DNA from 2 places in the Pseudarthrobacter sp. NPDC059871 genome. Region 2 is predicted to be linked to the other one. Evidence: predicted binding sites of a transcription regulator. Region 2 holds the regulator's gene; the other holds the start of a gene.
What was found. The regulator Rex, encoded in region 2, represses fermentation and respiration genes when NADH is low (regulators of the CRP and FNR family bind a similar motif). The targets are predictions, from matches to a motif close to CTTGTGAANNNNTTCACAAG.
Positions count from the first base shown of each region.

Region 1: a site for Rex is predicted at 6,773-6,792, ahead of ACFV4R_RS07620 (queuosine precursor transporter). Genes of this name have one in related genera too.

Region 1 is NZ_JBHWJV010000004.1:158,253-169,969, reverse strand. It holds gene ACFV4R_RS07650 (VOC family protein) at 54-788, shown strand; gene ACFV4R_RS07645 (NUDIX hydrolase family protein) at 798-1,337, shown strand; gene ACFV4R_RS07640 (DUF6707 family protein) at 1,425-2,501, shown strand; gene ACFV4R_RS07635 (SRPBCC domain-containing protein) at 2,550-3,275, shown strand; gene tgt (tRNA guanosine(34) transglycosylase Tgt) at 3,404-4,708, shown strand; gene ACFV4R_RS07625 (hypothetical protein) at 4,881-5,813, shown strand; gene ACFV4R_RS07620 (queuosine precursor transporter) at 5,911-6,648, opposite strand; gene ACFV4R_RS07615 (TetR/AcrR family transcriptional regulator) at 6,839-7,495, shown strand; gene ACFV4R_RS07610 (TIGR01777 family oxidoreductase) at 7,536-8,447, shown strand; gene ACFV4R_RS07605 (hypothetical protein) at 8,444-8,869, shown strand; gene ACFV4R_RS07600 (hydroxymethylpyrimidine/phosphomethylpyrimidine kinase) at 8,940-9,797, shown strand; gene ACFV4R_RS07595 (pyruvate dehydrogenase) at 9,899-11,647, opposite strand.
Region 2 is NZ_JBHWJV010000003.1:218,673-230,389, forward strand. It holds gene ACFV4R_RS06090 (rhamnulokinase family protein) at 1-64, shown strand, start outside; gene ACFV4R_RS06095 ((Fe-S)-binding protein) at 69-872, shown strand; gene ACFV4R_RS06100 (LutB/LldF family L-lactate oxidation iron-sulfur protein) at 872-2,344, shown strand; gene ACFV4R_RS06105 (lactate utilization protein C) at 2,341-2,994, shown strand; gene ACFV4R_RS06110 (acetylxylan esterase) at 3,004-4,023, shown strand; gene ACFV4R_RS06115 (3-deoxy-7-phosphoheptulonate synthase) at 4,278-5,381, shown strand; gene ACFV4R_RS06120 (helix-turn-helix domain-containing protein) at 5,564-5,776, shown strand; gene ACFV4R_RS06125 (30S ribosomal protein bS22) at 5,969-6,067, shown strand; gene ACFV4R_RS06130 (HAD family phosphatase) at 6,145-6,963, opposite strand; gene ACFV4R_RS06135 (glutaredoxin family protein) at 7,052-7,306, shown strand; gene ACFV4R_RS06140 (redox-sensing transcriptional repressor Rex) at 7,397-8,101, shown strand; gene ACFV4R_RS06145 (hypothetical protein) at 8,149-9,048, opposite strand; gene ACFV4R_RS06150 (hypothetical protein) at 9,161-9,625, opposite strand; gene ACFV4R_RS06155 (YceI family protein) at 9,781-10,329, opposite strand; gene ACFV4R_RS06160 (histidine phosphatase family protein) at 10,532-11,212, shown strand; gene ACFV4R_RS06165 (TlpA family protein disulfide reductase) at 11,249-11,717, shown strand, end outside.

The sequences.
Region 1 (11,717 bases), on a different contig from region 2:
GGCCCTGTGCCATCATGGGCGTATAGCCCCGATTCCGAGCTTAAGGACCCCCAATGCTCCGCGTCCGCCCCCTGCATTTCACCTCCCGCATCGACCACTGGGAACGGTTCCTCACGGCGCTGGGGCTGGTCCTGACCGAAGGGGACGGCGGCTTCCGCGTCTTTGACTCCGGGGCCGGGCGGCTGGCCCTGCACAGCGTCCCCGAGGGAGATGCACTGGACGGCACCACCACCCTTGCGGTGGAGGTGGGCGACCTTGCGGAATTCGCCCGGCGCACCAATGAGTCTGCGGCGGAGGACGGCAGCACGTCCGCAGAACTGGTCACCGCGGACCACGGTGACGCGTGCCGGATTACCGGGCCGGACGGTTTCAGCTTCCTCGCGGACCCTGCCGGGCACGGCGCCCAGTGCGCCGATGCCGATCAGGCGCTGGCCGTCGTCGTGGTCTGGTTCACCCAGGACGCCGACGGCGCCGCCCGGACGCTGCGCCACGTCGGTGCCCGTCCGCGGCCTGTGCCGGACGACGACGAAACAGCCGACTTTACCGCCAAGAACGGCGGCGTCCTGATGGTCCGGCCGGCCTCCGGCCCGGCCCGTTCAGGGCTGGGCTTCGAGTACGACGGCGGCCTGGAACCGGTGCGGGAACGGCTCACCTCCGCGGGGTTCCAGGTGGGCGTGACGGAGGAAGCGTTTGGCAGCACCCTGCACGTGGCCAACCCGGACGCCACCGTGTTCGCCGCCAGCGTGCCCGCCACGGTGTGGATCTCCGAGCGCCGCCCCATGGGGTAGAACTTAACCATGAACGTGCGCACCCCTGACCCGAATCCCGGCTGGCTCTCCGAAGAAGACCTTTTTGAGGCGCGGGGCCGGCTGCCCATGGTTTACGTGGAAGCGGTCCCGGTCAGGCTGGACCCGCTGGGGTACGTCAACGAAGTAGGCACGCTGCTGCAGGCCGACGACGACGGCACCATGGTCCGGTCCTTGGTGTCCGGCCGCGTGATCTACCGGGAAACCATCCGCGCCGCACTGCTGCGGCACATGGAAAAGGACCTGGGCCCCCTGGCGTTCCCACAGCTGCCCATCAGCCCGGTGCCGTTCACCGTGGCCGAATACTTCCCGGCGCCGTCCCAGACCGGTTTCACCGATGAGCGGCAACACGCCGTGTCCCTGGCCTACGTCATCCCGGTGACCGGCGAATGCGAACCGCGCCAGGATGCCCTGGAACTGACCTGGATGACCCCTGACGAAGTCCTCAGCCCGGGTGTCCAGCTGGAGTTCAGCGGCGGCCGCGGCGGCCTCATCCGGCAGGCACTGGCCTTCGCGGGCGTCGGCTTCTGACATCCCGCCGGGACGTGGGGGTCCCCGGTTTCAGGCACCTGCCTTTGTAGACTGTAGGGCGGACCGCAAGAGAACTTAAGGACTCCCATGACCGAAACACCGGCCCGGCAACATCGCGAGCAGCAGGCTGGATCACTGACCACCGGCAGCCACATCCTCCTGCCCGACGGTGAACGGACGGCGGAAATCCACCAGCTGGAGCTGCAGCGGGACGACTTTGGCGTGCCTGCCCTGGTCCTCGCCAGCCTGACCGGCGGGGGAACCCTGCGCATCGCCGCCGGCAGCACGGTCACGCTCGTTGACGCAGCGCACGACGCCGTCACGCACCTTCCGCGGGCAGTCGCCCCGGAGGGGACAGCACCAGTTCCGGATGCCACAGCGGCGGACACCACGGTGCCGGAGGCCACGCACTCGGCCGGTGCCGCGGCTGGCACGGAATCCGGGCAGGAGCAGCCCGGCGGTAAACCGGCCGCCGACGCCCCGGTGCCCGCCGTCGTCGTACCTCCCCTTCCGGCGGCTCCGCCCGCGGCCAACGGGCCCAGCGAAGAGGAACTGGCACTGATCCCCACCCCGGACGGCACCCCCGAATCCGTCGTGGAAGCCGCTGCGGAAGCGCACCCGGATGCCGTAGGCGTGTTGCTGCTGACGGACCGCCTCTCCAAGGGCGTGAACTTCAAGTCAGGCAGCTGCCTAAAGGACCTCACCGACCTCGCGCACGAACTGTTCGTTGCGCTGAAGGACGCGGAGGGCGCGCTGTCCATCGCGGACCTCCTCACGGTCCTGCCCTACGACGGAAACCCCGGGCGCTGGGCGTCCGTGGAGGCATCCCTGGCGCTGGCGAGCTACATCTGCCGGCAGGACGGCCAGGACGAACGCGCGGCCGTCTACGAAAAACTCATCCGCACCCCGGAGAGCCAGGAAACGGATCCGTTCAAGGCCCGGATGGCGGCCAAGGTACGGCAGCGCTCGCTCAACGAGCCCAACCTGTACGACAAGGAAATCTTCCGTTCCATCGACAACTCCAACCACGACGCCGAGCGTGAGTGGCGGTTGCTGCGGCTGGAGTCGCTGCTGTTCCTGCGGGCGCACGGCGGCTCGGAAACCATCGGTATGTCCGAGCTGGAGCGCCGGATCGGCAACGAACTTGAGGCCGTCCGCGCCTGAACAAATTAGCCCTACCCGGGCCCCGGACGGCGTTGTAGATTCGGGGCTATGACGAACAATCTCAGCGTAGTGATCAACGCCGACGCGCCGCAGGTCTGGAACATGCTGCGTGAACCGTCCCGGGTGGCCCAGTGGCATGGCTGGCAGGCCGACGACCTTGACGCCGAAATCAAGGAAATCTACTTCGCCGACAATGTGCAGGAAGCACCGGACCACACCAGCCTGACCGTGCACGGCGGCGACACGTTCGAGCTGCATCCCGTGGCCGGCGGAACACGGGTCAACGTCACCCGCGCGGCGCTGGACCACAACTCGGAATGGGCTGCCTGGGACGAGGACATCACCCAGGGGTGGCTCACCTTCCTGCAGCAGCTCCGCTTTGCACTGGAGCGCCATCCCAATGGCACGCGGCACACGCTGTTCCTGCAGCTTCCGGGCGGCCCTGGCTCCGCGATTGAGAAACTCGGGCTCACCGACGTCCCGGCTCCTGGCGAGGACTACCGCCTCACCCTGGCCACCGGAGAGGAGATCTCCGGAAAGGTCTGGTACCGCAGCAACCACCAGGTGGGACTCACCGTCCACGATTACGCCGCACACGGCGAGGGGCTCCTGGTGGTGACGGACCAGCCGGTCATCGAGGACCTGCGGCCCCACGGCGGGTCCATGGTGATTGCCTCCACGTACGATCTGGGTGCCGCGAAGGTGGATGCCATCCGGTCCTCCTGGGATACGTGGCGGCAGGCCGAGTATTCCGGGTCGGAGCCGGTGAGCTGACTGGCTCAGCCGGCGGATGCGCGTTTGGGCTGAAGCGGCGTTTATCGGAGTAGGCGCCCGGGCTGACCGGGCACTTGCCGGCGGGTCCGCTTTGTTGGTGCCGGCCGGTTTGCTGGCACACTGGTACGGTGCCAGCCAACCCCGCCCCCGCAACCACGTCTGATCCCGCGCTTCCCGCGGAACAATCCGAATTCTCGTTCACGGTGGGGACCCGCCTGAGTGAATCGTGCCCGCCGTCGGCCGCCCAGGTCTCGGAGAACGGCGGGGAATTCCTGGGGCGAACCGGCACCATCACCACCCCGCACGGTGAGATCCGTACTCCGGCGTTCATCGCCGTTGGAACCAAGGCCACCGTCAAGGCAGTCCTGCCGGAGTCCATGGCGGACCTCGGGGCGCAGGCGCTTTTGGCCAACGCCTACCACCTCTACCTGCAGCCGGGCGCGGACATCCTGGACGAGGCAGGCGGGCTGGGCGCCTTCATGAACTGGGCCGGCCCCACTTTCACCGATTCCGGCGGGTTCCAGGTGATGAGCCTGGGCTCGGGGTTCAAGAAGGTCATCGACATGAAGTCCGTTGATGCCTCCGGCCCCGACGACGCCGTGGCGCCCGGCAAGGAACGCCTGGCGCACATCGATGACGACGGCGTTTGGTTCAAGTCCCACCTGAACGGGGACCGGCACCGGTTCTCCCCCGAGATTTCCATGCAGGTCCAGCACCAGATCGGCGCGGACATCATGTTTGCCTTCGACGAGCTGACCACGCTGCAGAACTCCCGCGGCTACCAGGAGGAGTCGCTGGAGCGCACCCGGCTGTGGGCCGAGCGGTGCATCGCCGAGCACTTCCGGCTGACCGGCGAGCGGGTGGGCAAGCCGTACCAGGCGCTGTTCGGAGTGATCCAGGGCGCCCAGTACGAGGACCTGCGCCGGAAGGCCTGCCGAGATCTGGGTGCCATGCCGTTCGACGGATTCGGGATCGGCGGGGCGCTGGAGAAGGAGAACCTGGGCACTATCGTTCGCTGGTGCAACGAGGAACTTCCCGAGGACAAGCCACGCCACCTGCTGGGCATCTCGGAGCCGGATGACATCTTCACGGCCATTGAGAACGGAGCCGACACGTTCGACTGCGTCTCCCCCACCCGCGTCGCCCGCAACTCCGCGTTCTACCACCCCACCGGGCGCTACAACCTGTCCGGAGCCAAGTACAAGCGTGATTTCGGCCCGCTGCAGGACGGCTGCGACTGCTACACCTGCCAGAACTACTCGCGGGCGTACATCCACCACCTGTTCAAGGCCAAGGAAATGGTGTCTGCCACGCTGATCTCCATTCACAACGAGCGGTTCGTGGTGAAGATGGTGGACGACGCCCGCCTGGCCATCGAGTCCGGCACCTTCTTCGACTTCAAGGCCGAAACCCTGGCGAACTATTACTCCTGAGGGCAGTGAGGCGGCCTCCCGCCGTCGCGTTCCAGTGCCTACCCGTTTCGACGGTTCCCTGCGCACTCGACGTGGGTAAACATCAGATGCGCAGCTGATCGTCGAAACGGCATTGTCCACATAGCCGTCTCCAGTACTGGGCGGCGGGAGGCATTCCGGCAACGCTTGAACCATGAATGGTATCCCTGCCTTTGGCCAGGCAAATTTCTGGCGGACCGCCGAATTGCTGGAACAGGGTTTCAACGCCCGGGCCATCTCCGCGCTGGTGCGCGGCGGGCAGTTGGTCAGGATTCGACGCGGCTGCTACGCCCGCGGTGACTGGTGGAACGGTTTGACGGAGCCGGATCGCCGGCGTCAACGCGTTTACGGCCACGCACACGGAACGCTGACGACGTCGGCAGGAAGTTTTGTTTACAGCCACACCTCAGCCGCAGCCCTACGCCGGCTCCATCTCTGGAACGTCGATGACACAGTTCACCTGACGCAACCGGGCCGCCCCTCCGGAATTTCCCACGGATACGGCGTTGCCGCCCACACAGGGACAATAAACCGACGTGAACTTTCGCTCGTTGACGGCCTGCCGTGCACCTCGCTGGAACGGACAGTGGTGGACTCCTGCCTGATGTTCAACGTTAGGCAGGCGGTAATTCTGGTGGATCACGCCGCCAGGCTCGGTGCAGACGTCCCGCTCCTTCGGGAAAGATGCGCTGCACTGGCAGGCCGCAACGGAGCCGTGGCGCTCAGGACGGCTCTTGAACTGGTGGATCCGCGCTCCGAGTCAGCCGGCGAAAGCCTCACCCGCGAACTCATCCACAGGCTGAAACTTCCCACGCCGGAACTTCAGTTTTCGGTGTATACGGCCAGCGGACCCTATCGCTTGGACTTCGCATGGCCTGCCCGCAAGGTGGCACTCGAATTCGACGGCAAGTCCAAGTACTTCGACTTCCGTCCGACTGACGAGGTGATCTACAACGAAAGACAGCGGGAAAAGGCACTCACCGAGGACGGCTGGATCGTACTGCGTATCGAGTGGAAACATCTCTTCAGCGAGGCGGAGTTCAAATATCGCGTACTGCGCGCGTTTGCCAGGAACTGCGAAACCTGACCGCTACGCCCGTTTCGACGGTTCCCTGCCTATGCGTGGCTTCGAAACATCGAGCATGCAGGGAACCGTCGAATCGGCGGGCCAGGCGGCCGCAGAGTCAAGCTGCCGGTAAAGGGGAAACCAGGCCGTAACTCGGTTCGCGCTTCTTGACCCACCCAATCACCAGCGCCGTCACAGGGACGAAGAGGAACTCCACCAGGGTCTTGTAGAGGAACCCCACCACCACGTAGTTCAGGAACGTGCCGGCGTCGGTGATGCCGATGACGGACGCGGCAATACTGCAGAAGATCAGTGTGTCCACGAACTCGCCGGCCCCGGAGGATCCCATCAGCCGGGCCCACAGCGACTTCTCGCCCGTACGCGCCTTCATCTTCACCAGGATCCACGAATTGATGGTCTGGCCTGCGAGGAACGCCAGGAGGGAGGCCAGCACGATCTGTGGCACGGGGCCCAGGGCCCCCTCCAGCGCGGACTGCTTGGCGATGCCGTACTCGTCGTCGAACCCGGGGAGGGCGATGATCACCCAGTAGCAGAGGGACGCGAACACGGACAGTGCGAACGTGGTGAAGATGGCCTTGCGCGCCACCTTGAAGCCGTACACCTCGCTGATGACGTCACCCAGGATGTAGGCGAGCGGGAACAGGAAGAAGCCGCCGTCCGTCACGATGGGGCCAATCGCCACACCCTTTGACGCGCCGATGTTGGACAGGATGAGCACCACCGCCATGAAGGCCAGCATGATGCCGAAGTACGGCGAGCCGATTGAGGCGAATTTTGCAGGAGATTCCGGCGAGGTGGTCTCGGGCGCGGCGTTATGTCCTGGGGCAGCAGGCATGGAGGAGATCCGTTCGGAGTGGTTCGCTCGGCGGCCGCGGAACCGGGCCGCCGGCTGTATTAGCACTGGGGTCAGTCCATTCTCCCATCGCCACCGTCCACGGGCGCGCGAGGGGGCACAGCGGAAACTGAACACGTTCAAAAGACGTGCCATACTTATTCTTGAACACGTTCAAATTTGGGGGAAACAGTTGGCTGCGAAGAGTGAGCAGACCCGGCAGAAACTGGCAGAAGTGGCACTGCGGATGTTCCGCGAGATCGGCTTCGAAAAGACCACGATGCGGGCTATCGCGGCCGAGGCAGGCGTCTCTGCCGGCAACGCGTACTACTACTTTGAGTCAAAGGACGACCTTGTCCACGAGCTCTACGTCCAGGTCCAAGCGGAGCACGCCGAGCGCGCGGCCGGAGCGCTGGACACCACGGGCGGGCTTGCAGAGCGGCTCAAGGCCGTCCTCCACGCAGGCCTGGACGTCATGGCCCCCTACCACCGGTTCGGCGCGGACTTTGTGGCCACGGCCATCCGCCCCACCTCCCCGGTCAACCCCTTTTCCACAGCCTCCACCCCCGCTCGGGAAGCCTCGCTGGAGATCTTCCGGCGGGCGGTGGACGGCGCCCGGCCGGCTGTTCCCAGGAAGCTGCGGAGCGATCTGCCCGAGCTGCTGTGGCTGTGCTACATGGGCGTCACCCTGTTTTGGGTCTACGACACGTCGGACGGGCAGCAACGCACCAGGCGGCTGGTCGATGGGGCAGCACCGCTGATCGCCCGCGGACTTGGGCTGGCCCGCGTTCCAGGCGTAGGCAAGGTCCTGGATGACGTCCTCAACCTCAGCCGCAGCGTCCGCAGTTAGGCAGGCGGCGACCATCATGGAAAACCAACAAGGGGGAACAATGCGCAGAACCAAGACGGTGGTACTCACCGGCGCTTCGGGTTTCATCGGCAGATATGTCCGGTCGCGGTTCGAGCAGGACGGCTGGGCCGTGCGGACCATCGGGCGCAAGGGAGCGGGGGGTTCCTCGGCAAGCTGGAACGACGACGACGCCCTCGCCAGGGTGCTCAACGGCGCCGACCTCGTGGTCAACCTCGCCGGACGCTCGGTGTCCTGCCGGTACAGCGCCCGTAACCGGACCTCGATTCTTGAGTCACGGGTCCGGACCACCGAGGCATTGGGCCGCGCCATCGCCCGGTGCCAGGAACCGCCGTCGACGTGGCTGAACGCCAGCACCGGGACCATCTACCGGGACGCCCGGGACCGGCCGCAATCAGAGAACGACGGCGAGCCGGGCACCGGATTCTCCGTGGACGTGGCGCGAGCCTGGGAGACTGCCCTGGATGCTGCGGCCACGCCGAGAACCCGGAAGATCCCGCTGCGGATCTCTATTGTCCTCGGCCCCGGCGGCGGGGCGCTGCGGCCGTTCGCCAACCTCGCCAGGCTGGGCTTGGGCGGGCACATGGGCGACGGCAACCAGAAGTTCAGCTGGATCCACGTGGAGGACCTGTACCGGTGCATGCGGTTCCTGCACGCCCGGACGGACATCACCGGACCGGTCAACGTGGCTTCGCCGGATGTGGTGAGCAACCACGAGCTGATGCGGCTGGTCCGCCGCGCCTACGGGAAGCGCTTTGGCCTGCCCACTCCCGCCTGGCTCCTGCGCGCGGGCGCCGTACTGATCCGTACCGAAACGGAACTGGTGCTCAAGAGCCGCTGGGTCCTGCCGCAGAAGCTCCTCACAGCCGGCTTCATCTACCGCCAGCCGGAACTGGGCGGGGCCCTCCAGCAAGTTGCCAAGGGACGGGTGTGAGCAGACCGCGCCGCGTGGTCCTGGGAACATCAGCCTTGGCCGTCGGCGCGCTGGTCAGCCTGCTGTGCCTGGCCGTCATCCTGGCTGTCTGGAGCGGCGGATCGTGGTTCCTGCCCATGTTCCTGGCGACCCTCGTCTGGGGAGCCGTACCGGCGGCGGTCCTCGCCTTCTGCGCGGGGGCGCCGCTGGGAATCCTGCTCCAGCCCGTGCGGAACCAGTGGCTTCATGTTGCCGCGTTCGGCGGCGTTGGGGCACTCATTGGCACTGGTCTCGCCGCACTGAGGCCCTGGTCCGGTTCAAGTCCGGACTTCATGCTGTCCACGGCATTCGTGATGGGCGGCGCCGTGGCCATCGGCCGTCTGGCCGTCTGGCGGCTGGTCCGCGTGGATCCCGACGCGCAGCCATCCACGTTGGGGTCCTGAACACAGCCTTACCGCTCCCCCTGTTCAGCAACACAAGGCAACGCACGACGCCGGATGGCAGGATGGTGGGATGACTTCCGTTTCCACCGGCGCCTCGCCGTCCGCCACCACTCCGGCCGTCGTCCTCACCATCGCAGGGTCCGAAGCCACCGGTGGTGCCGGCGCCCAGGCCGACCTGAAGACCTTTCAGGAGCTGGGCGTCTTCGGCATCGCCAACCTGACCTGCATCGTGTCCTTCGACCCGAAGGACAACTGGAACCACCGCTTCGTCCCGGTGGACCAGCAGGTGATTGCCGACCAGCTGGAGGCGACGGCGGCGGCGTACGGACCGGCGTCGGGCGCACCCTCCGTGCTGGACACCGTGAAGATCGGCATGCTGGGCAGCCCGGCCACCATCAGCACCGTGGCAGGCTCCCTGAAGGCCAACGGCTTCGGCAACGTGGTGCTGGACCCGGTGCTGATCTGCAAGGGCCAGGAGCCCGGCCACGCCCTGGACACAGACCAGGCACTGAAAGCCGAAATCCTGCCGCTGGCCACCTTCGTGACCCCCAACCACTTCGAGGCAGAATCCCTCAGCGGCCTGGAGATCACCGACGTCGAGTCCCTCAAGGCGGCCGCTGTCCGCATCCACGAACTGAGCGGCGCAGCAGTCCTGGCCAAGGGCGGGGTGCGGCTGGAAGGCCCGGACGCCGTCGACGTCTTCTTTGACGGCCAAACCCTCGAAGTCCTCAGCGCCCCTAAGGTGGGCGAGGTGGCCGTCTCCGGCGCCGGCTGCTCGCTCGCGGCTGCCGTGACCGCCGAACTCGCCAAGGGCGCCACCCCGCTGGAGGCGGCCCGCACAGCCAAGGCGTTCGTGACCGAGGGCATCCGCAACCGCGTGGCCTCCGGTGCACCGTTCGACGCCCTGTGGCAGGGCGGCGCCCGCTAGCCCGGGCACAACGCAGCACCAAACACTGAACGCTCCTGCACCGGCTGCAGGAGCGTTCAGTGTTTAAGCCCCCTTATCCGCTGGGGGCTTCTGTGAAGGGATCAGCGCCGGGGGATGTTCCGCAGGTTGCTGCGCGCCATGCTGACGGCCTCACCCGCTCCCCTGTTCAGGACCACCTTGGACATGGCCGTGGCAAACCCGATGACCTGCGAGCCGGAAATCTTGGGCGGAATGGACAGCGCCTTGGGATCGGTGATGAGCTCCACCAGCGACGGCCCCGGGTGCGCGAACGCTTCCCGGTATGCGGCCTCGATCTGCGCGGGATCCGTAACGCGGACGGCATGGAAGCCCAGCGCCTGGGCCACAGCGGCGTAGTTGGCGTCCGGTACGTCCACGCCGAAGTCGGGGAGCCCGTCCACCAGCATCTCGAGCTTAACCATGCCCAGGGTGGAGTTGTTGAACACCACCACGTTGACGGGCAGCTTGTAGGCGGCGGCGGTGATGAGCTCGCCGAGCAGCATGGACAGCCCGCCGTCACCGGATACGGAGATGACCTGCCGGCCGGGGTACGCCAGCTGCGCGCCGATGGCGTGTGGCAGGGCGTTGGCCATGGAGCCGTGCAGGAAGGACCCGATCAGCCGCCGCGTGCCCAGCGGGTTGATGTACCGTGCCGTCCAGACGTTGCACATGCCCGTGTCCGCGGTGAAGATGGCATCCTCTGCGGCTATCTGGTCCAGCAGGGAGGCCGCGTATTCCGGGTGGATGGGCTGCTTCTTCTCCACCTTGCGGGTGTAGGCGCCCACGGCCTTGTTCATCAGCCGGTCGTGTTTCTTGAGCATCTGGTCCAGGAACCGGCGGCTCCTTTTTGCCTTCACCAGGGGCAGCAGGGCGCGCAGGGTCGGCAGCACGTCGCCGTGCACGGCAATGTCGACGTCGGTCCGCCGTCCCAGCCGGTGCGCCACCCGGTCCACCTGCGCAGTCCGGGTGTCCGGAAGGAACTGGTCGTACGGAAAATCGGTGCCAAGAAGGACCAGGAGATCGGCATCCTCGATTCCCTCGGCGGCGGCGCCGTAGCCCAGCAGCCCGGTCATGCCGATATCGAACGGATTGTCGTACTGGACAAAGTCCTTGCCGCGGAGGGAGTGGCCGATGGGCGCCTTCGCGAGTTCCGCGAGTGCCATCAGTTCACTGTGGGCACCTTCGACGCCGGCGCCCGCGAAAATGGCGACCTTGCCGGCGTCGTTGATGGCGTCCGCCAGGGCCTGGACGCTGGCCGGGTCCGGGACGAGGCTGGCGGGGCGGAAGGTGGCGGGCAGCGGCGTCGGCGCGCTGGCTTCGAGCCCGGCGATGTCGCCGGGAAGGGTCACGACGGCCACTCCGCCCAGTCCCAGCGCATGCTGGATGGCGCTGTGCATGACGCGCGGTGCCTGCTCGGCGGTGCTGACCAGTTCCGAGTAGACCGAGCATTCGTTGAAGAGCCGGTCCGGGTGGGTTTCCTGGAAGAAGCTGCTGCCAATCTGCTTGCTGGGGATGTGGGAGGCGATGGCCAGCACCGGGGCGCCGCTGCGGTTGGCGTCGTACAGCCCGTTGATGAGGTGCAGGTTGCCGGGGCCGCAGGAACCGGCGCACACGGCGAGGCGGCCCGTGAGCTGTGCCTCTGCGGCGGCTGCAAACGCGGCGGCCTCCTCGTGCCGGACGTGGACCCAGTCGATGCCGCCCTTGGCCGAACCGCCGGTTTGCCGGACGGCGTCCACAAGGGGGTTGAGGCTGTCCCCCACAATCCCATATATCCGCTGCACGCCGGCAGCCTGGAGTTGTTCGATGAGCTGGGTGGCAAGTTCCTTGGCCATGGGTGCAGACTCCCGCGGTGGTGGTGGTGTGCTGACACGCCCCAATATAGTCCGCGCGGCTCACCGGCCC
Region 2 (11,717 bases):
CGCCGGAGCCAGCCTGCACCGCTACGAACCCGCCGGCCTTCCCGTTACCGCCTCGCAGAATTGAACCCATGAAAATCGCACTATTCGCCACCTGCATCGTGGACGGCATGTATCCGCGGGCTGCCCAGGCCACGGTGGCGGTCCTGGAACGGCTCGGCCACGAGGTGGTCTTTCCCAAGGGCCAGGCCTGCTGCGGCCAGATGCACGTCAACAGCGGCTACTTCAAGGAAGCCGTGCCCGTGGTGGCCAACCACGTCCGGGCTTTCGAATCGGAGGACTACGACGTCGCGGTGGCGCCGTCCGGGTCCTGCGTGGCGTCGGTGAAGCACCAGCACCCCATGGTGGCCCGCCGGGCCGGGGATGCCGGGCTCGAGGAGCGGGCAACCGCCGTGGGGAAGAAAACCTACGAACTGTCCGAACTGCTGGTGGACGTCCTGGGTGTCACCAACCCTGCCGAACAATTGGGCTCCTACTTCCCCCATACGGTGACCTACCACCCCTCCTGCCACGGCATGCGCCTGCTCAAGCTCGGCGACCGGCAGGCCGGCCTGCTCCGCGGCGTGAAGGACCTGGAGCTGCGGGACCTGCCCGAGGCGGACCAGTGCTGCGGGTTCGGCGGCACGTTCTCCGTGAAGAACGCCGACGTTTCCTCGGCGATGCTGGCGGACAAGACGGCGAACATCCGCAGCACCGGGGCGTCCGTGTGCGCCGGCGGGGACTACTCCTGCCTCATGCACATCGGCGGCGGCCTCTCCCGGGAGGACTCAGGCGTGGCTACCCTGCACCTGGCCGAGATCCTCGCCAGCACCGAAGCCGAACCCGTCACCGTTCCAGGACCCGCCGGACAAACCGTGAAAGTGGTGGTCAAATAATGTCCCGCACCGCACTGGGAATGCCCGGCCTGCGGCCCGGCTCCGGGAACCTCTTCGCTGAGGAAAAGTTCCCCTCGGCGGCCCGAAGGGAGCTCGGCAACAGCCAGCTCCGCCGCAACCTGAAGCACGCCACCTCCACCATCCGCACCAAGCGCCTCAACGTCACCGGGGAACTGCCGGACTGGGAGGAACTGCGCGAGGCCGGCCGCGCCCTGAAAACCTCGGTCATGGCGCGCCTGCCCGAACTCCTGGAAGCCTTCGAAACCAACGTCACCGCCCGCGGCGGCACGGTGCACTGGGCCCGGGACGCCGATGAGGCCAACCGCATCATCCATCGCCTGGTGAAAGCCGAGGGAGTGGACGAAGTAGTCAAGGTCAAGTCGATGGCCACCCAGGAAATCGGCATGAACGAATACCTCGAAGAACACGGCATTGCCGCTTACGAGACGGACCTGGCCGAACTGATCGTCCAGCTGGACCACGACAAACCCAGCCACATCCTGGTCCCGGCGATCCACAAGAACCGCACCGAGGTCCGGGATATCTTCCTGAAGGAAATGCCCGGCGTCGATCCGGACCTCACGGACGAACCGCGCCGTCTCGCCATGGCCGCCCGCGCCCACCTGCGCGCCAAGTTCCTCACCGCTAAAGTGGCGATCTCCGGTGCGAACTTCGGCATCGCGGACTCCGGGACCCTCAGTGTGGTGGAGTCCGAAGGCAATGGCCGCATGTGCCTCACGCTGCCCGAAACCCTCATCACGGTCATGGGCATCGAGAAACTGCTCCCCACCTTTTCCGACCTTGAGGTGTTCCTGCAGCTCCTTCCGCGGTCCTCCACCGGCGAGCGGATGAACCCCTACACGTCCCTCTGGACCGGGGTCACCGAAGGGGACGGGCCTTCCACCTTCCACGTCATCCTGCTGGACAACGGACGGACCAACGCCCTGGCCGATGAAATTGGCCGTTCGGCCCTGCACTGCATCCGCTGCAGCGCCTGCATCAACGTCTGCCCCGTCTACGAACGTACCGGCGGCCACGCCTACGGCTCAACGTACCCGGGCCCCATTGGTGCCATCCTCTCGCCGCTGATGACCGGCGTCGAAGCGGAGGAAAACGGTTCGCTGCCGTACGCGTCCTCGCTCTGCGGGGCCTGCTACGACGCCTGCCCGGTCAAGATCAACATCCCGGACATCCTGGTCCACCTCCGCGGCAAGGACGTGGACGCACACCGCGGCGGACTCCCGTCCCAGCTGGACGTCGGGCTCAAGGCAGCTTCCTGGGCGCTGTCCGACGGACGCCGGCTGGGCGCCGTCGAAAAGCTCCTGCCCCTGGGCCGCGCCGCCGCCGGCAAGGACAAGAAGATCAAGAAACTGCCGGGCATCGCCGCCGGCTGGACCCAGAGCCGCGACATCCCCGCGCCCCCGTCCCAGTCCTTCCGTGACTGGTGGGCCAAGGAGCACAAGGAATCATGAGCACGCGCGAACACATCCTCGCCGCCGTCCGCACCGCGCTGCAGGACGCCCCCGCTGTCCCGGACATTCCGCGGGCCTACCGGTTGGAGGGAGACCTCACCGCGCAGGGACGCATTGATGTGCTGGTGGACCGGCTGGAGGACTACAAAGCCGGCGTGACGGTGGTGGACGAAGCCGCCGTTCCGGCCACCATCCAGGGCCTCCTCGCCGGGGCGGGCTCCTACGTGGTGCCCGCGGGGCTGGACCCGGCCTGGCTCGCCTTGGAGACCGAACCTTCGCGGGTGAAGCACGACGGCGGCGAGCACGGCGCGCGGTCCGTCACCGAACTCGACGCAACCGACGCCGTCGTGACCTCCAGCGCGGTGACCGTCGCCGAATCCGGGACCATCATCCTGGACGGCAGCCCCGACCAGGGCCGCCGCGCCATCTCGCTCATCCCGGACCACCACATCTGCGTGGTCCACGGCCGCGACATCACCCAGATCCTCCCCGAAGCCCTCCGCCGCCTGGACGGCACCCGCCCGCTCACCATGATCAGCGGCCCCAGCGCTACTTCGGACATCGAACTCGAGCGCGTCGAAGGTGTCCACGGGCCACGCCGGCTGGATGTCATCATCATCAAGCAGTCCGGAAACCTTCCCGCGTCATAGGATCTTGCCATGCCCCTCTTTGACCTTCCCCTGGCCCAGCTCCGCGGCTACACCTCCGACGTGACAGCGCCCAACGACCTTGCGGCGTTTTGGGACACCACCATCGAAGAGGCGCGGGCCTTTCCGCTGGAGGCCACCTTCGAACCCGTCGAGAACTACCTCACCCTCATCGACACGTTCGACGCCACGTTTGCCGGGTACGGCGGGGCGCCCATCAAAGGCTGGCTGCACCTGCCAGCAAACCGCGAACCGGGTGCACGCCTGCCCGTGGTGGTCCAGTACGCCGGCTACTCCGGCGGCCGCGGCCTGGTCAACCAGGACACCCGCTGGGCCCAAGCAGGGTATGCGCACTTCATCATGGATACCCGCGGGCAGGGTTACGGGGGCCTCCTTGGCGATACGCCGGACCCGCACCCCTCCGCTGGGGACGTAGCCCACGCTGGCCTCATGACGCGGGGAGTCGGAAGCAAGGAAAACTACTACTACCGGCGCGTCTACGTGGACGCCTTCCGCGCCGTGGAAGCTGCGCAGTCCCACCCCGCCGTCGACCCCACCAAAGTGGTGCTGGCCGGCGTCAGCCAGGGCGGCGGCATCGTTGTGGCCACCGCGGGCCTCGCCGCCGGAAGGCTCGACGGCGTCATCGCCGCACTGCCCGACGTCCCCTTCCTGCAGGACTTCCCACGCGCCATCGACATCGCCCCGCGCGGCCCTTACCCGGAGATCGCCCAGTTCCTTGGCCGCCACCGCGACCGCTATGACGCCATCCTCGAAGTCCTGCGGTACTTCGACGGGGTCAACCTGGCCCGCTGGGCAACCGTGCCGGCGCTCTACTCCGTGGCGCAAATGGATGACGTCTGCCCGCCGTCCACGGTCTTCGCCAGCTACAACGCCTACGGCGCCGGGGACGCCGGTTCTTCCGGAACCGGAGCGGCCAAGGAGATCGAGGTCTACCGGTTCAACAACCACGAAGGTGGCCAGGAACACCAGTGGATCAGGCAGCTGCAGTACCTCCGCAAGGTGTTGGGGTAGGAGTCCCAGGCAAGCCCGGGACTCCATATGACGGGACTGATTTGGCGGTTCGGCCGGCGCGAGCCTATGGTCTTTCCATGACTAACCGTTGGTATGCGTATTTTTCGTTGGCTCTGGAGGGGCCCGCGTCTAACTGACACGCATCCAACTTTCCTTCAGAGCCAACAGGGCAGAGATCATTTCTCTGCCCTCCGCCGTTTCTCCGGCGGGTTCTGAAATCCGGGCCCGCTTCCCATCTGGAACAGGACCCGAACATGAGTACCGCAACAGCCGCAGCAGCACAATCCACCTCGAACCTGCGCGTCAGCGAATTCACCCCGCTGCCCACCCCTTCCGAACTGATAGCGGACCTGCCCCTCGACGCGCAGGCAGCGGCCGTCGTCGAACGCGGCCGCGATGAAGTCCGCGCCATCATGGACGGCGTGGATGACCGCCTGCTGGTGATCGTGGGCCCGTGCTCCATCCACGACCCCAAGGCCGGGCTGGAATACGCCCGCCGGCTGGTCAGCCAGGCCGAGAAGCACAAGGAAGACCTGCTGATCGTCATGCGGACCTACTTCGAGAAGCCCCGCACCACCGTGGGCTGGAAGGGCCTGATCAACGATCCGCGGCTGGACGGCAGCCACGACATGGTAACCGGACTGCGGACCGCCCGGCACTTCCTGCAGCAGGTCACCGCCCTGGGCCTGCCCACCGCCACCGAGTTCCTTGAACCGATCAGCCCGCAGTACATGGCAGACCTCATCTCCTGGGGCGCCATTGGGGCCCGCACCACGGAGAGCCAGATCCACCGCCAGCTGGCGTCCGGCCTCTCCATGCCCATCGGCTTCAAGAACGGGACCGACGGCGGCCTGCAGGTTGCCATCGACGCCTGCGGTGCCGCTGCGGCAGCACAGGCGTTCCTGGGGATCGACGGTGACGGCCGGGCGGCGCTGGTGGCCACCGCCGGCAACCCGGACACGCACGTCATCCTCCGCGGCGGACGCAAGGGCCCCAACTACTCGACGGCCGACGTCGAAGCCGCCTCCGCCACCCTGGCCGGCAAGGGACTGAACCCGCGCCTCATCGTGGACGCCAGCCACGCCAACAGCGGCAAGAGCCACCACCGCCAGGCGGAAGTGGCCCTGGAAATCGGTGCGCAGCTCGAAGAGGGTGGCCCCGCCGCGCAGGCGATCGCCGGCGTCATGCTCGAAAGCTTCCTGGTGGGAGGCGCCCAGAACCTGGATGTCGTGGAGCACGCTGCGGGCCGGGATGAGCTGGTGTACGGGCAGAGCGTCACTGATGCGTGCATGGAGTGGGACGTCTCGGCGTCGGTGCTGGAACAGCTGGCCGCCTCAGCCCGCAAGCGCCGCGGCTGAGGAGGCCCAAGGGAGGGGTGGGGCGCCGGGCAAATAGGGGGACCCTACTACTTTCACTTCTGCCACAGGAACATCTAGAGTATCTGGATAGGTGGTTGGTGGATGGCTCAGCATCGGAACACCGCATTTGGTACGAACCTGGGGTCAATGTTGTCCATCCGTCAGCAAAGGAAAATAGGGAAATGTCCGCAGAACAGAACTTCTCGAACGCGAAGTTCCTGACCGTGGCAGAAGTTGCCGAGGTCATGCGCGTCTCCAAAATGACCGTCTACCGCCTGGTCCACTCCGGTGAAATGCCGGCAGTCCGCTTTGGCCGCTCCTACCGCGTGCCCGAGACTGCTGTGGACCAGTACCTCAGGGGAGCCGTGGTGGACGGGCACGCAGGCACCGGCTGACCCGGTCCCGCCGCAAATCCGGTATTCGTGCCGGTTGAGTGCGGTGGCGGTTAGAAGCCGCGCCCCGGAAGCGGTACCCTGTTAAGGAACGTTTTACGTCATTGTAAGAATCTGTCAGTTGTTCTGTTCGTAGCTTTGTCCGCGGACCTTTTCCATCAGACAGGTACTGCATCTAGTTTGTAAGGAACTTTCGTGGGTTCAGTTATCAAGAAGCGTCGCAAGCGTATGGCCAAGAAGAAGCACCGCAAGCTGCTTCGCAAGACTCGTCACCAGCGCCGCAATAAGAAGTAGAAATACTTCGAACAGCGTGGAAATGCCCGCCGCCTTCCGAGGTGGCGGGCATTTCTTTTGCCCGCAGAAGTGCCGGGTCAGGCCCGGGGGCCGCGGATCCTCGCGAAGCCCTTCCAGAGGCCGTACACGGCGCCGCCCATGGTCGCGGCCTTGAGGCCGAACGTTGCCGCCCGGCGGCCGGCGCGGAAGTCGTACACCGGCCAGTTGTTGTCGCGCGCGTGGCGGCGCAGCTTGGCGTCCGGATTGATGGCCACCGGATGGCCCACCAGGGACAGCAGCGGAATGTCGTTATAGGAGTCGGAGTAGGCCCAGCAGCGCTTGAGGTCCAGGTCCTCTTCGTCAGCAATGCCTTGAACCGCCACCGCTTTGGCAGAGCCGTGCAGGATATCTCCCACCAGCCTGCCGGTATACATCCCGTCCGAGACCTCGCCCACCGTCCCCAGCGCGCCGGTCAGGCCCAGCCGGGTGGAGATGACAGTGGCAACTTCAATCGGCGTGGCGGTGACCAGCCAGACGCGGCGGCCCACCCTGAGGTGCTGTTCTGCCAGTGCCTTGGCCCCGGGCCAGATCCGCGAGGCGATCATCTCGTCGTAGACCTCTTCGCCCAGCGCCTTGATGTCGTCCACGGCGATGCCCGCCGCGAGGGTGAGCGCCGAATCGCGGACAGCGTGGACGTCGTCGATATTCTCGCCGCGGGCCACGAACTTGAATTGCTTCCACGCGAAACCGGCCGCCTCGGCCAGCGTGAACGCCCCGCGCTGGTGCATCTTCCTGGCAACGTGGAACAGGCTGGCGCCGCGCATGAGGGTGTTGTCCACATCGAAAAACGCCGCTTCGCCCGGCTGCGGCGCAGCGACCGGCCGGGTCACAACGGCGACGTATTTCTCCTCGGGCATGGACTTGAGTCTAGTCAATCCACCGGGCGGCCGCGGTCGGCATGCCGGGCGTGGTGTGGGCGCGCTTCAACGGCGCTACCGTTAAAGCATGCCCACACCCCATGTTGTCCTGGTCACCAAAGCGAACTGCCACCTGTGCGAGGACGCGCGCGACGCCGTCGGCCGGGTCACTGCCGCACTGGGCCTTACGTGGAGCGAAGAGTTGGTGGACAACCAGCCGGAACTGCGAGAACGCTATGCAGAGGAAATCCCCGTGGTCCTCGTGGACGGTGTGCAGCGCGACTTCTGGAAGATCGACGAAGCCCGGCTGGAACGCGTCCTGCAGCGGGCCATGGCGCAGTAGGGGAACGGTCCGACGTGACGGTACCTGCTTTGTTGGCACCGGCGAAGGGGCTCTAGAGTGGAGGCACAACGCGATGCAAGGGAGGGGCTGGTGACTTCGCTGGACTCAACTCCCCAGGCTGTCCCGGACCTGCCGGACGCCACGGGTACGCCAGCCAAGCAGATTCCGCCCGCAGCGGTGGCACGGCTGACGATCTATCTCCGCGCCCTCAACACCCTGCTGGCCGACGGGATTGAGCGGGTGTCCTCCGAATCTTTGGCTGAAGCCTCCGGAGTGAGCTCTTCCACCCTTCGCAAGGACCTCTCCCACGTAGGCTCCTACGGCACCCGCGGTGTGGGCTACGAAGTCCAGTACCTGAGCCGCCACATCGCTGCCGCACTCGGCCTGACGCACGACTGGAAGGTGGCCATTGTGGGCGCCGGCAACCTGGGCAAGGCCCTGGCCCGGTATGGCGGCTTCGAGTCCAGGGGATTCGACGTGGTGGCCATCTTCGACGCCGACCAGATGGTGGTGGGAAACGAAGTGGGATGGCTGCGGGTCAGCGATGTCGCGGACCTGGAGGCGGTACTGCACCGGACCGGAGCCAATATGGTGGTGCTGGCGCTGCCGGCATCCGTAGCCCAGGGTGTCTGCGACCGCGTGGTGGCGGCCGGCGTGCGGAGTGTCCTGAGCTTCGCCCCGGTGATGCTGCAGGTGCCCGAGGGGGTCAACCTGCGCAAGGTGGATATGGCCACCGAACTGCAGATCCTTGCCTACCACGCACAACGGGCGCAGGCCCCGGAGCAGACTGCCTAGAAAACGGCAGGTCCGGAACCCGCGCCCGCGGGAGTGGAACTAAAGGGTCAGCGGCCGTACGGGCCGCTGAAGCCGCCACCATAAGGGTTGGCGAAGGGCTGCTGCTTCCGGAAATACGGGGCAGAGGCCGGCAGGTACAGCAGTACGATGGCCGCGATGCCCAGGACGGTGCCCAGGGTGCCGAACGTGGGGATGCCGAACAGCCCGAAGACCGACAGGCCCGCGAAGACCGTTCCCAGGATGCGTGCCCAGTTCTTGCCCTTGCGGACAAAGAAAGCCACCAGGAAGTACAGGCCGGCGCCGAGGATGGCGAACACCACAAGGGTTCCGCCAATGAAGCCCTGGACGTCGTCGTACGTCACGCCCGCGGCGCCGCTCGACTCCATCTGGTCTTCGAACGTTTGGCGGAATGCGGGGTCGTTCAGCTGGCCGAGGCCCGTCAGCATGGAGATCACGAAAATGGCTGCCGCCGCGAGCAGGAGCCAGAAGGAGATGTTGACCAGCTGGGGAACGCCGTTGCTGCCGGCTGCCTGCGGCTGCTCGGACGGGTAGGGGGACTGTCCGTACGGCGACTGGCCGAACTGCTGTCCGTTACCTGGAGGGTTCTGGCCGAACTGCTGCCCGTAGCCCTGGCCGTACTGTTGGCCCTGTTGCGGCGCGTTCTGCCCGTACTGCGGTGCGTTCTGGCCGTATTGCGGAGTGGCCGGCGGCTGTGAACCGAACTGCTGGCCCTGCTGGGGTGCGTTCTGCCCGTACTGGGGCGCGTTCTGCCCGTACTGCGGCTGGCCCTGGCCCTGCTGCGGCGCATTCTGGCCATACTGCGGGGCGTTTTCGCCAAAGCGCGGCGGCTGGTTGCCGGCATCGCCGTTGGTGTCCGGGTTGCCGGTGTTTGAACTGCCGGAGTGGGGATCGTTGGATCCCGGCGGCGGGACAGGGGGAGTGCTCATGAGCGGTCCTCTATTCATGTCGGGTTACAGGTGGGTTGCCGAGGATCGGTCCAGTGCCCCTACCCCCAGCATGACTTAAGACCACCGTACCCCCGGCCGCCGCCCTTGGGGATCATTCGGAAGAGGTATTCCGGCGCGGACTTCCGCGGAACCAGGCCTGCGCCCCGGGCAACCACATCAGGACGGTGGCAGCCAGCGCCACCACGAACGCCACCCAGTTCCCGGCCTGGCCGGTGCCGGCGGAGCCGTTCACCACCGCGAGGCCAAGGGTGATGGCCGCCAGCACAGTGAGGGCCACCCGCGCCCAGGACCGCCCTGCCTTCATCTTGAGCGCGAACACCATCTGGGCCGCCCCCACCGAGGCGGCCAGCAGCATCAGCACCACCACGCCCATGGCGGCCGCCGGTGCGGCGGCGAACAGGACCAGCGAAGCCAGCATGCCCAGCAGGCCGCCCAGCATGGACAGGACACCGCCCACAAACCAGATCCAGAAGGAGACTTTCAGTTCAAGGGGCAGCCCGGCGAGGGAAAACATCGCGGCAGCCCCGCTGCGGGGAGCGCTGGGGGAGTTGCTCATGGCGTTCACTGTAGCGCCGTCGTCGTACGTGGCCCGGCCTCGCGCTCCCGCGCCGCATGTGCCGGGCCGGGCGCCGCGTGAGGGAGGCTGCTTAAACGGGAAACCCCGGCCCGCCCTGAGGGCGGCGCCGGGGTTTCACCCGAAGGATCCGCTGCTTATGCGGCGGGGGCGATGAACGCCAGTTCCAGGTTGATGGCAACCTTGTCGCTGACCAGCACGCCACCGGTCTCCAGGACGGCGTTCCAGGTCAGGCCGAAGTCCTTGCGGCTGATGGTGGTCTCTGCAGAGACGCCGGCGCGGGTGTTGCCGAAGGGGTCAACGGCCACGCCGTTGAATTCGGTTTCGAGGGTGACGGGACGGGTGACGCCCTTGATGGTGAGGTCGCCGGTCAGTTCGTAGCTGTTGCCCTTGGCCACCAGGCCGTTGGACACGAAGGACATCTCCGGGAACTTCTCCACGTCGAAGAAGTCCTCGCCCTTGACGTGGCCGTCGCGGTTGGCGTCGCCGGAGTCGAAGCTGGCGGTGTTGATGGTGGCGGCGATCTTGGACTGGGCTACATCCTCGGCGAGCTCGAGCGTGGCGGTGGCGTCGGTGAACTGCCCGCGCACCTTGCTGATGCCGGCGTGCCGGACGGTGAAGCCGATTTCGCTGTGGGAGTTGTCGAGGGTCCAGGTGCCGGTGGTGACGTCTGCGGGAAGTGCCATGGTGATGCTCCTTGTGTCTGCGTGCCTGCGGGGTTCTGCTGTTGAAGCTTCATCGGTTGAAGTCTCAACTAACTTGCTGCATCCAGTATAAACATGCATTTGCATCTTTTGTTCCCGCCTTCGGAACATTTCTTCAAAAACTTCAGTTCTACTCTTTGTAGAAGATTTCGGATCGCAGGCCATCTTTGAGAAACTGGTAAACATGCCCCAAGCCACTGTCCATCTGCTCCGCCACGGCGAGGTCCATAATCCCGACGGCGTTCTGTACGGACGGCTGCCCGAATTCCACCTCTCCGAACTGGGGCGGGAGATGGCCCGCATGCTTGCCGGGCACTTCCGGGAACGGGTGGAAGCCGGCGCCAGGATCACCTATCTTGCTGCCTCTCCGCTGGACCGGGCCCAGGAAACGGCGGCCCCCACGGCGGAAGCACTGCGCCTGCAGATCCACACCGACGCACGCATCATCGAAGCCGAAAACTACTTCGAGGGCATGAAGGTCACCAAGGCCGAACTCCGCCGGCCGAAGCACTGGCCGCGGCTGGTCAACCCGCTGCGGCCGTCCTGGGGCGAGCCGTACAAGCAGCAGGCGGCCCGTGTCATGGAAGCGGTCCAGGATGCACGCCTGCGCGCCATAGATTTCGCCGGCAGCGACTACGGCACCAACGGCCCCGAAGCCATCATGGTCAGCCACCAGCTCCCCATCTGGGCCACCCGCCTCAGCGCGGAGGGCAAACCACTCTGGCATGACCCGCGGAAACGCGAATGCACCCTCACCTCCATCACGTCCCTGGTGTTCAACGACGACGGCAGCCTCCTGCGCGTCCAGTACAGCGAACCGGCGGCGTCCCTTCTTCCCGGTGCCGCCAGCACCCCTGGAGCCTAAGCAGTGACCCACAACAACCTGACCTCGCGCCGCAGCGTGCTGGCTGCCGGCGGCCTCGCCCTGACCGCGCTCACCATGGGCCTTTCGGGCTGCGCCCAGGAAGACGCCCTGGCGAAGCAGGCCAGGGCCGGAGACAACAAGAACTATGTGGCCGGCGACGGGTCCGTCACCGAGTTCGCCGCCGCGGACCGTAAGGACGCCATCCAGGTCAACGGCACCCTCTTCAACGGCACCACGGTGACCCCGGCAGACTTCCAGGGCAAGGTGACCATCCTGAACTTCTGGTTCGCCGCGTGCGCCCCGTGCCGGGTGGAAGCCCCCATCCTCGAGGAGCTCCACCAGGAGTTCAAGGACCAGGGCGTGCAGTTCTACGGCGTCAACCTCCGCGACGAGAAGGCAACCGCGGAAGCGTTCGACAAGACGTTCAACCTCACCTACCCCAGCTTCGACGACAAGGACGGCGGCGTGCTGCTGTCCGTATCCGGGCTGGTTCCTCCGGGCGCGG